2 regions of the Halomonas sp. ANAO-440 genome follow, and region 2 is predicted to be linked to the other one. Evidence: predicted binding sites of a transcription regulator. Region 2 holds the regulator's gene; the other holds the start of a gene.
What was found. Region 2 encodes LexA, which represses DNA repair genes until DNA is damaged. Its sites were predicted from a motif close to TACTGTNTANNTANACAGTA; they were not measured.
Positions count from the first base shown of each region.

Region 1: the regulator LexA is predicted to act here: its motif matches at 1,896-1,915, upstream of KZO25_RS07265 (LexA family protein).

Region 1 is NZ_JAHXBV010000008.1:36,582-44,289, forward strand. Features, by position in the region: gene KZO25_RS07250 (heme ABC transporter permease) at 1-348, opposite strand, end outside; gene ccmB (heme exporter protein CcmB) at 363-1,103, opposite strand; gene ccmA (cytochrome c biogenesis heme-transporting ATPase CcmA) at 1,090-1,734, opposite strand; gene KZO25_RS07265 (LexA family protein) at 1,939-2,409, shown strand; gene KZO25_RS07270 (IMPACT family protein) at 2,409-3,053, shown strand; gene KZO25_RS07275 (GntR family transcriptional regulator) at 3,117-3,785, opposite strand; gene KZO25_RS07280 (chromate transporter) at 3,947-4,513, shown strand; gene KZO25_RS07285 (chromate transporter) at 4,513-5,043, shown strand; gene KZO25_RS07290 (tripartite tricarboxylate transporter substrate binding protein) at 5,100-6,050, shown strand; gene KZO25_RS07295 (tripartite tricarboxylate transporter TctB family protein) at 6,076-6,573, shown strand; gene KZO25_RS07300 (tripartite tricarboxylate transporter permease) at 6,586-7,708, shown strand, end outside.
Region 2 is NZ_JAHXBV010000010.1:42,680-50,387, reverse strand. Features, by position in the region: gene KZO25_RS09300 (AMP-binding protein) at 1-641, shown strand, start outside; gene KZO25_RS09295 (hypoxanthine-guanine phosphoribosyltransferase) at 976-1,554, opposite strand; gene nagZ (beta-N-acetylhexosaminidase) at 1,608-2,621, opposite strand; gene KZO25_RS09285 (L,D-transpeptidase) at 2,710-3,228, opposite strand; gene KZO25_RS09280 (TetR/AcrR family transcriptional regulator) at 3,230-3,895, opposite strand; gene lexA (transcriptional repressor LexA) at 4,090-4,734, shown strand; gene dinB (DNA polymerase IV) at 4,775-5,830, shown strand; gene KZO25_RS09265 (energy-coupling factor ABC transporter permease) at 5,918-6,589, opposite strand; gene purU (formyltetrahydrofolate deformylase) at 6,611-7,465, opposite strand.

The sequences.
Region 1 (7,708 bases), on a different contig from region 2:
GACGCCCCAGACGGCGCCGGAAAAGAGCGCGATGAAGGTCATGGCCGCCCCCAGCGGCGCCATCATTGCGGCCGCCATGTCGCAGATCTTGATCTTCCAGACCATGAAGGCGAGCGCCGAGATGGCCATGGACACGAAGATCGACTGCGCCAGGAAGGCGGCCGGCACATGGACGTAGATGATGCGGAAGCTGTTGCCCTGCTGGTAGTCCGCCGGGGCGAAGGCCAGCCCCCAGACGCTACCCACCAGGATGAGAATCAGCGCCGCCGCCCAGAACCAGGGCTGGAGCCTGGCGCTGATGTCATAGAACCACTTGGGGGAACGCAGCTTGTTTATGAAGGCCCACATGCCTAGTCAACCTCTCAACCGTTGATACTGATGCGCAGCGATGCCGCGATTGCCAGGGGCGCAAGAATCAGGGCGAGCGCCAACAGCGCGCCGAGAATTGCCAGATGCGCCATGACACCGTCGCCGAAGATGGCGGCCTGTACGGCTCCGGCACCGAAGATCAGCACCGGAATATATAGGGGAAGGACCAGCAGCGACAGCAACACACCGCCGCGGGACAACCCCACCGTCAGCGCCGCTCCAATGGCACCAATCAGGCTGAGGCTGGCACTGCCCAGTGCCAGTGATACCGCCAGCACGCCATAGCTTCCCGCGGGCAGCGCCAGCATGATGCCCAGCACTGGCGCCATCAGCGCCAGGGGCAAGCCGGTCAGCAGCCAGTGTACGGCCACCTTGGCCAGGGCCAGCAAGGCAAGGGGCTGCGGTGTCAGCAGCAGTTGCTCGAGCGAGCCGTCGTCGTAATCGGCCCGAAAAAGGCTGTCCAGGGACAGCAGCGCCGCGAGCAGCGCAGCCACCCACAGCAGGCCCGGGGCAATGGCCGCAAGCAGCTGTGGGTCGGGGGAGATTCCGATCGGAAACAGGGTGATCACGATGGCGAAGAACACCAGCGGGTTCATCACCTCGCTGCGCCGCCGCAGCAGGAGCACCAGGTCGCGCTTGAGCGTTGCCCAGAATGCGACAGCTAACCCGCCGCCAGGTTCCCCGTGAAAGTCCACCGGGATCTCCTTGTTCAACAGCCCTTCAGTTGCCGGCATCGAGACCTCCCCCGCCAAGGCGGATACGGCGCAGCTCGGCACAGGGCGTCAGCTCGTGGTGAGTGGTCACCAGCACACAGCCGCCCCGGCGCGCATGGGCGACAAGTCGCTGCTCCAGTGCCGCAACGCCGTCGCGGTCGATGGCAGTGAAGGGCTCGTCCAGTACCCATAGCGGGCGCGGCGTGAGCACCAGCCGGGCCAGCGCCACCCGGCGCTGCTGTCCGGCGGAGAGCTGGCCAGCCGGCAGGTCCTCGAAACCGGCCAGGCCGACATCCTCCAGCGCCGCATAGCGTGCCGCCTCATCCTTTGGCTGCCCCGCCATGGCCTGGTACCAGGTGAGGTTTTCCAGCGGCGTCAGCGCCGCCTTGACCCCCGGGGCATGCCCCAGGTAGAGCAGGTTCGACAGGAAGGAGTCCCGCGACTGTCGCATGGGACGATCATCCCAGAACAGGTCGCCTTCGTAGTCGGCAAGCTGCCCGGACAGGATCTTCAACAGGGTCGTCTTGCCGCTGCCGTTGGGTCCCTCCACCCGCACGATCTCGCCGGCGCGGATGTCCAGGTCCAGGCCCCGGAACAGCCAACGATCATCACGCTCACATGCGAGATTTTGCGCTTGCAGACGCAGGCTCAACGGCACTCTCCAGGAATGGTAAATTCGTTGGAAATGCTACACGGAAAGGCCTTTTGCTACTAGTAATCCGCCTGCGTCACGGCGCCACTCTTGCCGCAGGTCAAGGCTTGCTCCTGACCGGGGAACTTGCCTGAGAGGCATCGCCTGCTATGATGCTTGATACCTGTACATTTCCACAGGGTCGATCAGAGGGGGAAACGCCACATGCCACAGGCTTCCACGCACTATCTGCACCGACGCCCCAACCTGCCCATGGCCGAGGCCTGGATCCGCGTCGAAGGCGAGGACCTCGTCGAGATACCACTGCTGGGCGACGTCTCGGCCGGCATGCCCATCGAGGCCTGCCCTACCATCGGCGCCATTCATGCGCCCTCCTGCATGGTACGCCGCAACACCTATGCTCTGCGCGTACGCGGCGACTCCATGATCGACTGCAACATCTTCGACGGCGATGTGATCATCATCGAGCGCCAGGAGAGTGCCGAGAATGGCGAAACCGCCGTGGTGCTGATCAACCAGCAGGAGGTCACCCTGAAGAAACTCTATATCGAGAAGAACGGGGTCCGCCTGCAGCCGGCCAACGAGAGCATGCCCCCCATCTACCTGAAGAACAGCGACATCCAGGTGCTGGGCATGGTCATGGGCGTGGTGCGCCAGCACGAGATCACTCACTGATGCGCTATCCGGTCCCCGACCTGCCCGCCGGTACCCACCGGGAAGCCGAGACCGAGGTCGAGAAGAGTCGTTTCATCACCTGGATTTGCCATGCACCCCGGGTGGGAAGCTTTACCGCCCTGCTTGCCGAAGCCCGCCGGGCCCACCCCAATGCCAGCCATCACTGCAGCGCCTTTATCGCCGGCCCACCGGGCGAGCAGAATGCCATTGGCTTTTCCGATGACGGCGAACCCGGCGGCACTGCGGGTCGGCCGATGTTTCAGGTGCTCGAAGGCGCCGGCCTCGGCCAGGTCGGCTGCGTGGTCATACGTTACTTCGGCGGCACCAAGCTCGGCACCGGCGGCCTGGCCCGTGCCTATGCACAGGCAGTGAGCCAGGCCCTGGTCGAGCTGCCCCTGCACCAGGTCACCGAACGCAGCCCGCTTCGACTCAAGGTCGGCTTCGCCGGCGAAGCCGAGGCCCGCACCTGGCTCGAGAGCCTGGCGGTTCCCGTAACCGCCGCAGAGTACGCCGCCGATGGCGTCATACTCACCGTCGGCTGGCCCCGGGACACCGCTGTCGACCTCGGGCCGCTCGAAGCCCGGCTGCGCGGGCGCGTTGTACATCTGACCCTGCCAGCGGTTCGAGATACCGCTACCGAATAGGTGGGCGGAGGTTGCCCCGAGCCTCATGGGAGTGAGCGTATCGCATGATGTTTTCTAGAGCGCTTATTTGAGTTCAGCAAAGCTTTGCAGCGCCACCTCGTAAGAGCGCTGCACATGATCCTCCATCACCGCCCGTGCAGCCCGAGTGTTGCGTTTCAGCGCCAGCTCCACCAACTCTTCGTGCTGGGCATCCAGGATACGACGCACATCGGGCGCTTCGGGTGCCAGCCTCCGATAACGGTCAAACTGGTCATGTAGCTGTTCAATGAAGCGCAGCAACCACACCGAACCACAGGGAGCCACTAGGGTCCTGTGAAAGCGTGCATGCAACTGCTCCCACTCATCAATCTGGCCTGTTGCCAAGTCGGCACGCTTGAGGCGGTGGGCTGCCGCCAATAGCTCCGACTCCCACTCCGCATCACCCCGGCCAATCGCCCGCTCCAGCGCCATCCCCTCGAGTTCGCGACGCATGCCAGCTATGTCATCGAGCTCTTGACGATCCATCTTCGGCACCCGAAACCCTCGCTGGTTCTCCTGAATCAACAACCCGTAGGCCGCCAGGCGATTGAGTGCCTCACGCAAAGGGCTTAGGCCAACGGCGTAATGCTCTTTCAGTGCGCTGATCGCCAGCTTTTCGCCTGCTTCGAAACGGCCATTTACCAAGTCCTGACGCAGGATGTCGTAGATACGGCTGGACGTCGTCTCTCGCCCCGCTCGCTCGGGTATCGCCATCTCACCTTCCCCAGTGACTGAAACGAAATCTATTGCAAGCTTGACCCATCTTCGGCTTGCAATCTATATTTCCTGACCAATAATCGATTTTTTATCAAAACAAGATTAACCATGAGAAAATCAATTTTGATTCTTTGGATCCATCTGACCAGGAGCCTGACTTGAGCGCCGCCGCGCCGCCGCTTCGGGACCTGCTCTGGGCCTTCACCCGCATTGGTCTGCTTGGCTTTGGCGGCGGTCCCGCAATGATACCCCTGGTGCAGCAGGAGGTGGTCAAACGCCATGCCTGGCTGAGCGATGAAGAATTTGCCGACATCCTGGCCATCGGCAACACCCTTCCAGGCCCCATTGCAACGAAAATGCCCGGCTATATCGGCTATCGGGTAGCCGGAGTGCCCGGCTGTGTGATTGCCGTTGCCGCCGTCATCCTGCCCATGATCGTGGCAATGATCGCGCTGCTGACCCTCTTCAGCAACTATCGCCACGTGACCTGGATCCACGGCATGGGCCAGGCCGTCGTCCCCGTGGTCATGGTCATGATGGGTCAACTGACCATGGACTTCATGAACAAGTCTCGCCTGGCCCTGGGCTGGACGGTGAGCCTCGTGATGATGGGAGTAGCCGGCGTCACGATCTACCTGCTCGGCGTGCATCCCGGCTGGGTAATCGGCGGCATCCTGGCGTCGGCGCTGTTGCGCCCGAACCCCAAGCGGGAGGCCGCAGGATGATGGTCTACTGGGAGCTGTTCCTGGCCTTCTTCATCCCCAACATCATCGGCTACGGCGGTGGACCGGCGATCATTCCGCTGATCGAAGCCGAGGTCGTCGGCCGCTATGGCTGGATGAATGCCCAGGAATTCGCCGAGACCCTGGCGCTGGGCAACGCCCTGCCAAGCCCCATCGCCACCAAGATGGCAGGCCACGTGGGTTTTGAGGTGGCCGGTGTGGGCGGCGCCACAGTCGCGGTACTGGCCACAGTGGCGCCTTCGCTGCTGCTGATGCTGGGCGCGCTGGGTCTGCTCTACCGCCATCGGCATTCACCCCGCGTCCAGCGCATGAGCCAGTGGGTCAGACCCGTCATAGCGCTGATGATGGCCGCGCTGACCCTTGGTTTCCTGTTCGAGGGGCTCCACAGCTCGGGGGCGTTTCACACCGGCCTGATCGCCACCGCTGCTGCCATCGCCCTGCTGCGATTCAAGACCCATCCGGCCTTCGTCATCGTGGCCGCACTGATCTATGGAGGGCTATTCATCACCTAGCGGTTTTCCGCCACTCGACATCAACCGTTCCACAACAAAGACAAATCGAGGTTTTCATGAAACTCAACACCTTTATCGCAGCATCCACGACTGCTGTCACACTGGCCATATCCCCCTTTGCCATGGCCACCGAAAGCTATCCCGAAAAGCCCATCGAGTTCATCGTACCCTGGGGCCCAGGCGGTGGTAGCGACCTCTTGATGCGCATCGTCGGGCAGCACCTCGAGGAAACTCTGGATGAAGCGGTGCCAATCATCAACATGCCGGGGGCGAGCGGCACGATTGGCCTGCGAGAAGCCACTCGACGTGACAATGACGGTTACACCATCACCCAGATACACGAAGGCCTGTTGATCGCACACCACTCTGGCGTAACGGACCTGAACTGGGATGACTTCGACGTTATCTCCATGATGACCAGCATCAACTCCGTCATTGCCGTCAATGCCGATACCGGATGGGAAACCCTTGACGACCTGCTTGAGGATGTCACGGCTAGCCCGGGCGAATACCGTATGGGGGTGACCATGGGGGGCATTCCCCATCTGTGGGCCGTCCAGTTCGAGGAAGCAACCGGCACCGAATTCGGCTATGTCGGCTACGAAGGCACAGGTGAGCGGCTGCGCGCACTGGCCGGCGGCCACATCACCGTCGCCATCGAGGACTACTCGTCCACCAGCTCCTTAGTGGAAAACGGCGACATCAACATCCTTGCCGTGGCCACTACCGAGCGCATTGATGAACTGCCGGATACTCCGACACTTCAGGAACTGGGCTACGACCTGGAGTTCCTGGTGACTCGCGGTCTCGTGGCTCCCAAGGGCACACCTGAGGCGATTCTCGATACACTCGAAAGCGCACTGGCCGAGATTGCCGAAAGCGAGTCCTTCCAAAACCAGGTCACCAATGTCGGCGGTACCGTTCGCTACATGGGTCGAGCCGACTATGCCGACTACATGCACAACATGAACCAGGCCATTGAGGCCAATGCCCATCTCCTCGACTGAGGCAGGGCGTTTCCGGGAGGCCCGCATGGAACGAAGAACCCCAGAGGAAGCCTTGCTGCCCACGCTGCAGCTTCTCTCCTATGCCGTCATAGCCTCTATCGCACTGTTCATGTCCCTCAAGGCCGGCTCGCTGCCGGCCTCTCGCTGGGAGCCCATGAGTGCAGGCGCCTTTCCTCGCATCATTTTTCTATCCATTGCCGTACTCTGCACCATTGCCTTCATCACTGAACTCTTCAAGCACGGCCTGCCCAGAACCACGTGGTCAACCTATCTGGCACGAACTCTTAGACTGAAAATGGTCATCGCCAACCTGGCACTGTTCATTGCCTACATGGCCACCCTGCCATGGCTCGGCTTCATGACCAGCACCTTCCTGTACCTGTCGACTGCCCAGATCATGATGGCGCCGAAACGCCTGGCCACCCTCGCTCTGGCACTTATTGTCGCTGCGGTCTTTTCAGCCGGCCCCTACTACCTCTTTTCCGAGGTTTTCAACATCTACCTACCCAGAGCAAGATGGTAATCAGGTGAAATCATGACAGACGCTTTCCTGTTGGCGCTGGGTGGTATCATGACCCCCTACACCCTGGGCCTCATGGCAGTCGCCACCCTTGCCGGTATCGTGTCAGCTGCTATCCCCGGCTTCACGATCACCATGGCCATTGTCCTCACCCTCCCGCTGACCTTCGCCATGCCGCCAATGCAGGGTGTCGCGGTCATGCTCTCGGTTTACGTGGGCGGACTAAGCGGCGGACTGTTCAGTGCCGCATTGCTCGGCATCCCGGGGACGCCTTCGGCAGTTGCGACCACCTTTGATGCCTTTCCCATGGCGCGCAAGGGTCATCCCGGCAAGGCGCTTTCCCTGGGCCTGTTCGCCTCCTTTGTGGGGTCGCTCATCTCCATCGTCATACTCATCATTGCGGCTCCGCCACTGGCGCTGATGGCAGTCAAACTGGGGCCCTGGGAGTATTTCGCGTTGATCGTGTTCGCCCTGACGATTATTGCCAGCCTGGTGGGAGATTCACTGCTGCGGGGGCTTATTGCAGGGCTGATTGGTATCGGCCTTGCCACTGTCGGCCCTGACCCCATCATGGGACGTGAACGCTTCACATTCGGCCATGAATTCCTGGCTGCCGGCATTCCTTTTCTGGTCGTTTTGATTGGCATGTACGCCATGAGCCAGCTGCTCTCCGAACTGGAGCCAGCCCGGGGCGGGAAAACACAGTCAGGCTCGCTGATCAGCGGCGATATGCGCCCCCACCTGCTCGAAACCGTGAAGCGCGTGATTCTAAAACCGGTCAATGTGGTGCGTTCATCATTGATCGGTGTCTTCATCGGTGCGGTGCCCGGGGCAGGCAGTTCGATTTCCAACCTGTTGGCCTATGATCAAGCCAAGCGTGCATCCAAACACCCCGAAACGTTCGGTAACGGTGAGCCCGAAGGCGTCGTGGCTTCGGAGTCTGGCAACTCCTCCACAGTTGGAGGCAGCCTGATTCCCCTTATCGCCCTGGGAATTCCCGGCTCCCCAGCCGACGCCGTTTTGATGGCCGCGATCATGGTGCATGGCATCAGTGTCGGACCGCGACTCATTCTCGACAACCCGGACCTTGTCTATGGGATGTTTATCTCCATGGCAGTCGCATCGGTATTCATGCTGT
Region 2 (7,708 bases):
TCACCATCTGCTATGGCATGACCGAGACCAGCCCGGTCAGCTTCCAGACCCAGACCGATGCGCCGCTGGATAAGCGCGTGACCACCGTGGGCACTATCCACCCGCATCTTGAGGTCAAGCTTGTCAGTCCCGAAACCGGCGCCGTGGTACCTCGCGGTGAGACCGGTGAGCTCTGCACCCGCGGCTATAGCGTGATGCTGGGCTATTGGGAGAACGAGGAAGCCACCGACAAGTCGATCGACGCGGCCGGCTGGATGCACACCGGCGATCTGGCCACCATGGACGAAGAGGGCTATGTGGCCATCGTCGGGCGCATCAAGGACATGATCATACGCGGCGGCGAGAACATCTACCCCCGCGAGATCGAGGACTTCCTCTACACCCACCCGGCTATCTCCGACGTCCAGGTCATCGGCGTGCCCGACGAGAAATACGGCGAGGAAGTAATGGCCTGGGTCAAGTTGAGCGAAGGCCAGCAGCTGACCGGCGACGAGCTGAAGGAATTCTGCAAGGGCAAGATCGCCCACTATAAGGTCCCGCGCTACGTGAAGTTCGTCGATGAGTTCCCGATGACCGTCACCGGCAAAATCCAGAAGTTCAAGATGCGCGAAGAGGCCACCCACGAGCTGGGGCTGGCGTGATCGGATAGTCGCTCTTGGTGCCGATGCTGGCTATTGTTATCAGCGTCGGCAGCCTCCGCCAAGGCGCCTGCCGGCGCCAGTCGCGACGCGGAGTCGGAGCGCCGAACCGAGCGCTCCAACAGCTGTTCTTTCATGCCACGGCGGTCACTGCCGAGGCGCCTGGCGGCGCCAGTCGCGACGCGGAGTCGGAGCGCCGAACCGAGCGCTCCAACAGCTGTTCTTTCATGCCACGGCAGCCTCCGCCAAGGCGCCTCGCGGCGCCAGTCGCGACGCGGAGCCGGAGCGCCGAACCGAGCGCTCCAACAGCGATTCTCTCTATCAACGACCCCCTTCCCTACAGCCCCTTGGGTGCGAAGATTCCCGGGGCGTTGCGCCAGTATCCCTTGTAGTCCATGCCGAAGCCGAAGACGTAGCGGTCAACGACTTCCAGGCCGCAGTAGTCGGCGCGCAGGTCGGGCACGGCCTTGCGGTCGTGGCGCTTGTCGACCAGTACCGCCGTCGAAATGCTCTTGGCGCCGGCCTTGTGGCAGTAATCGAGGATGGCGGCAAGCGTGGTGCCTTCATCGAGGATGTCGTCGACGATCACGACGTGACGGTCGGCCATGGGCACTTCCGGCGAGACGCGCCAGAACAGGTCGCCACCACGGATACCACCGCGATAGCGCGTGGCATGCAGGTAGTCGACTTCCAGCGGAAAGCCCAGGCGAGTCAGAAGATGGCCGGTGGTGATCAAGCCACCGTTCATCACGCAGTAGAAGACCGGCAGCTTGTCGCCCAGATCAGCGGTGATCTGCTCCGCCATGCGATCGAGAGCAACTTCGACCTCCTCTTGCGTGATCAGGCAGTCGGCGCTCTCCATGACATCGCGCATGGTGGTCAGGGACTGGTGGAAATCGGGATCGAGTTTGGGCATTGGGAGCTCATGTCGCTGAAGGGTAATCGGTAATCGGGACGGGACGTGATCGTTCAGTCCTGGGCCATGGCTTCGAGGCGGGCGTGAACACGACGCCAGCGCCCCAGCGCTTCCAGGGCTTCAGGCTCCGGACGAGCCCGGCCATAGCGTAGCCGGGTCGCTGGTCGTATGGTGCGCCCCTGGCAGGCGTCAAGCACCTCCAGGGCGGCAGCGCGGTCGTTGCACACCAGCACCATGTCACAGCCGGCGTCCAGCGCTGCCTGGGCACGCTCATAGGGGCCGCCGGCATATCCGGCCCCGGCCATGCCGAGGTCATCGGAGAAGATCGTGCCCTTGAAGCCGAGCGATTCACGCAGCAGCCCCAGCCAGCTGTTGGAGAAGCCGGCGGGACGGGCATCGAAGGCGCTGTAGATGACATGGGCAGGCATGACGCCGTCGAGCCGACAGGCCAGGTCGGCGAAGGGCACCAGGTCATGGCCGCGGATGACATCGATGGGCCTGTCGTCGACGGGCAGTTCCAGATGCGAATCGGCAGCGACGCCTCCGTGGCCGGGGAAATGCTTGCCGACGGCCGCCATGCCGGCTTCATGCAGGCCGGCGACGAAGGCTTCGGCCATGGCGGAAACCGCGAGCGGATCGCTGGAAAAGCTGCGGTCCCCGATCACACTGGAGATGCCACCGTCGACATCGAGTACCGGTGCAAAACTGAGGTCGAGTCCACAGGCGGCCATCTCCATGCCCAGGAGCCAACCGGTATCGAGGCACAGTCTCAGGGTGACTTCCGGTGCTGCAACATAGTCGCGGCCAATCCGTCCCATGGAGGGAATCCGGGTAACGCCTTGACGCAGACGTTGCACCCGCCCCCCTTCCTGGTCGACGGTCAACAGCAACTCAGGGCGCAACTGTCGTATGGTGTTACAGAGGGAGCGAACCTGGCGGGCATCCTCGATATTGCGAGAAAAGAGAATCACCCCGCCCACCTCGGGACGAAGCAGTAGCCTGCGCTCGTCGTCGCTCAGCTGCGTGCCTTCCAGATCCAGCATCACCGGGCCGAGGGTCTGCGTCATGATCGGATTCCTTGGGCTAGAAGGAGGCTGATTCTAGACCAAAGTTGGTCGAGGTGACAGCCATGCGCAAGGGCTTGATGCTCAGCCTTCAGTCATGCAGCCACACGGGCGTCCCGGGAGGGGCCAGGGAAAAGAGATGCAGCAGCGACGACGTGCTCAGGCGGATGCATCCATGGGAGCGCGGCACGCCCATTGGCTGGTCGGGTGGCGTGCCGTGAAAGTAGATATAGCGCCGCTGGCTGTCGACCTCGCCCCCGCGGTTGAACCCCCGCTCCAGCCCGCAGAGCCAGATGATGCGGGTGAGAATCCAGTCGCGATGGGGGTGTGCTTCGGCCAGTGCCGGGGAAAATCGCTCCCCGGTGGGCCGCCGACCTCTGAAGACCGTGCCCGTGGGCAGCCCATCACCGATGGCAGCTCGCACATAGTGCCACCCCAGCGGAGTGCAGCCGCTGCCCTCCTGCTGACCGGTTCCAGCCAGGGCGGTAGAGACGGCCCACTCTGCCTGAGGCCTTGATCCCTGCCAGTGGACCAGACACTGATTCGCGACATCGACTTCCAGCCAGGTGCCCGTTGCCGGTGGCAGCTCGGTCAGGCGCGGTGTCCGCATATCAGCTCGCCTCGGCCTTCGGCATGGGGGGTGGCGGAAGCGGTGCGTTCATGGCAGCCACCACCACCGGCCGCAAGCGGCGGATGAGGTCGCGCACGGAAACATGTTCCTGATAATCCTTTTCAGCGATATCACGCAGCGCATCCAGCCCTGAGAGGGTGAAGATCACGGTGCCAAGCACGAAGTGCAGGCGCCAGAAACGCTCGGAATCGGGCAGGTCGGGTGTTGCCAGCCGGACAAGGTCAGTGAAACGCGAGAACACGCTGCCGTACTCATCCTGAATGTAGCGTCGCAGATGCCCCTGGGCCTGGCTATAGGCAAGCCCCAGCAGCTTCATGAACACCTTGAGGCTGTGGCGTTCGCCAGGCACCTCAAGGACGGTACGCGCCATGGTTTCCAGCAGGACTTCCAGTGGAATGACGCCACCGGCATGCTGCGCTTCCAGCTCATCCAGGGCATGGTGGAAGCGCACGGTGAAAGGATCCAGATAGCGGGCGAACACCGCCTGAATCAGCGATTTCTTCGAGCCGAAATGGTAGTTCACAGCGGCCAGGTTGACTCGCGCCTTGCTGGTGATGGTCCTCAAGGAAGTTTCTGCAAAGCCACGTTCTGCGAACAGGACTTCGGCAGTATCGAGGATGCGTGTGACGGTGTCGGTTTGAGCCATTATCTTGATCCCGCTGGAAACGCGTGTTTAAAACATTACAAAAGTCTACGTGATTTCAGCGTTTCGCTCAAATTAATTGACAAGCATCTGTTTGAAACGTGCCATACCACTCGCTAGCCACAGGCCTTTTTACTGGATAGACTTCCATGCTGTATACTTGAACAATACTCAAGGCACCGCTACCCGGAGGTCGCATGTCACGCCCCCTCACCTCACGCCAGCAGAACGTCTACGACTTCATTGTCAAGACAATGAACGAGTTCGGCTACCCGCCGACCCGTGCCGAAATCGCCCGCGCCCTGGGCTTCCGTTCCCCCAACGCGGCCGAGGAGCACCTGCGGGCCCTGGAGCGCAAGGGCGTCATCCGGGTCATCCGTGGTACGTCCCGGGGTATTCGCCTGCCGGCGCAGGACGCCGAGCCGGTCGGGGGCGAACCTGCCGTGGAGGGCTTGCCGATCATTGGCGAGGTAGCAGCCGGCAGCCCTATCCTTGCCGCGGAGCACATCGATCGCTACTGCCCCCTGCCCCCTGAATTCTTCACTCCCCGTGCCGACTATCTGCTGAAGGTCCGCGGCCTCTCCATGAAAGATGCCGGCATCCTCGAGGGCGACCTGCTGGCTGTGCATCGCACGGATCGCGTTCGCGACGGTCAGATCGTCGTTGCCAGGCTCGAGGATGAAGTCACCGTCAAGCGCTTTCATCGCAATGGCCACCAGGTCATCCTCGAGGCCGAAAATGCCGATTTCGCACCTATCGAGGTGGATTTACGCCACCAACCCCTGGAAATAGAGGGCGTAGGCGTTGGCGTGATTCGCGGCGGCAGCGGCCAGGCGCTCTGATGAATTCGCTCACCCTCGGCTAGCTGTCGAACGGTTGCCCATGGATTCCGTTCGCAAGATTCTGCATGCCGACTGCGATTGCTTCTATGCCGCGGTGGAAATGCGCGACAACCCGGCGCTGCGCGAGATTCCGCTGGCCATCGGCGGCAGCGCCGAAGGTCGCGGCGTCATTGCCACATGCAACTACCCGGCTCGCCGCTATGGCATCCACTCCGCCATGCCCACGGCGCGAGCCTTGCGGCTGTGCCCGCAGCTAACCCTCCTCCACGGCGACTTCGACCGCTACCGCGAGGCATCGCGCCAGATTCAGGCTATTTTCCATGAGCTGACGCCGCTGGTTGAGCCTCTGTCCCTGGACGAGGCCTTTCTCGACGTCACCGCGGTAACGCGCTTTTCGGGCAGCGCCACCTGGATGGCACGCTGGCTGAAGGAGGAGTGTCAGCGACGTGTGGGCATTACCGTCTCGGTGGGTGCCGCACCGTCGAAATTCCTGGCAAAGATCGCCAGCGACTGGGAGAAGCCTGACGGCCTGACGGTGATTACCCCGGACCGGGTCGCTACCTTCATCAAGACTCTTCCGGTGACCAAGCTGAATGGCGTGGGTCCGGCTACCGCCAGGCGGCTGAAATCACTGGATATCGATACCTGTGACGATCTGCAACGCCTGCCCCAGGATCGATTGATCCACGAGTTCGGCAAGTTTGGTCATCGCTTGTTCGAGCTGGCGCGCGGTATCGACACCCGCCCGGTAAGGGTGGAGCGTGAACGCAAGTCGGTCAGCGTGGAGACCACTTTCGCAACAGACCTTCCCGGCTTGCCCGACTGTCACAGGGAGCTGGCAGCGCTGTGCGACAGGTTGGAATCCCGGCTGGCAAGGCATGGCCACCCGCCGCTGGCGGGGCTGTTCGTCAAGGTGCGCTTCGACGATTTCAGTCTGACGACCATGGAGGGGCGCGGCAGCACGCTCTGCAACCAAACCTTCAACGCCTTGCTGGCACAGGCCTGGGCGCGCAAGAAGCGGCCGGTACGCCTGCTGGGTGTCGGGGCAAGGCTGGTGCCGGAGGATGCCAGGCGACAGCTGACGCTTCCTCTGTAGCACCCACCCCATGCCACCTGCCCTACAAGATATGCCCCCGGTCTACAGCACTCTCACCAGAGGGCCGTCAGGTAGCGAAACCCTGCCCTACTTGGTGTCGATATAGCGATGATCATTGAAAGTGGCCACCCAGCCGGGATGGTAGACCATCAGGATGCTGAGCAGCATGCCGGTCAGGAACGCCTCGGAGGGCATCAGCAGGGGTAGAAAGAGCGCGTATTCCTGCGCCAGGTAGATCGCTTCCGGATCGGTCGCGCCCAGCATGACCAGCCCCAGGCCGGTGAGCCCTGTGCCGAGCGTGGCCAGCGCTGCGCCGAAGAAGCCGCAGAGAAAGAGAAAGACCATCAGATTGTCCGGCAGGCGGCGATCCACCAGGCGCCACACCAGCACGGTGATACCAACGGGTATCACACCGGTAATCAGAACGTTGACACCCAATAGCGGCCAGGCAGCCTTGCCGAGCAGGACCAGGGCCAGGTTGGCGAGCAGGTTGGTGACCAGCGCCAGGGGCGCCTTGAAGATCAGCGTCAGCAGCGCCGTGAACATCAGGTGCAGGGTCAGCCAGTCCACGGCCTGGGCGCGCAGCTGCCACAGCAGCACTACGGCGACGGTTGCCGCCAGCCAGCGGTGCTGTAGCGCCCTGTCTGCGATCAGGGTTTCCCAGGGCCTCTGTGCCAGGACAAGGCCGACGACACCCAGGGACAACACGCCGCAGGCGATCAGCAGCCAGGGAGCCAGCATGGGCTCGGAAAACGACATGTCCGCCTCCAGCGTTAAAGCTCAGGCAAAAACGACCGTCTTGTTGCCGTGGATGAGCACTCGATCCTCCAGGTGCCAGCGCAGCCCCCGTGCCAGAACGGCTTTCTCCACATCGCGGCCGAATCGAACCAGATCCCCGGGAGTATGACAGTGACTGACCCGATGGATATCCTGTTCGATGATGGGGCCCGCATCCAGTTCCTCAGTCACATAGTGGCAGGTGGCACCGATCAGCTTGACCCCCCTGTCGTGGGCCTGGTGATAAGGGCGCGCACCGACAAAGGATGGCAGGAAGCTGTGATGGATATTGATAACCCGCCCGGCGTATCGCCGGCAAAGGCCGGGTGGCAGGATCTGCATGTAGCGCGCCAACACTACTGTGTCGGCATCCAGTGCCTCCACCTGGGCCTCTATTTCGGCAAACGCAGCAGCCTTGTCGGCGGCATCCACAGGCACATGGAAATAGGGCAGCCCATGCCACTCGACCATGCCCCGCATGTCCGGATGGTTAGAGATCACACCGACAATATCACCCTCCATTTCCCCCGCGGTCCAGCGATAGAGCAGATCCACCAGGCAGTGTGATTCCCGGGAGACCATGACCACCACACGCTGGCGTCGCCGCGTATCGCGCAGTGCCCACTCCATCTCGAACTCGCGCGCCACCGGCTCAAAGGCTTTGCGCAATTCGTCACCGGTCATGTCAATGGAATCGGAGAGGATTTCATAGCGCATGAAGAAGCGGCCCGACGCCAGGTCGGAGTGCTGACTCGCCTCGGTAATAGACCCACCATGGCCGGAAATGAAGCCGGAGACACGAGCCACGATGCCGCGGCGATCAGGGCAGGAAACAACCAGACGGTAGTAATGGGACATGGGCAACCATCGACTTGCTGAGCGTGGATCGGAGAGCGCGCATTGTAGCGAACTCGCGGACGCGAGACACGTCGAAATGGTAGCCGGCGCCTTGGGGTCTACATTGTGGAAGCCCGCGGCGATCCCGTATAGTGAAGACTCCATTGCCTGACCATGATGTGCCGATGATTGCATCCAGCGCCACCATTCGCCCACGCCGTAGAAAACCACTTCATTTCTTGCCGCTGGGCGGTTGTGGTGAGA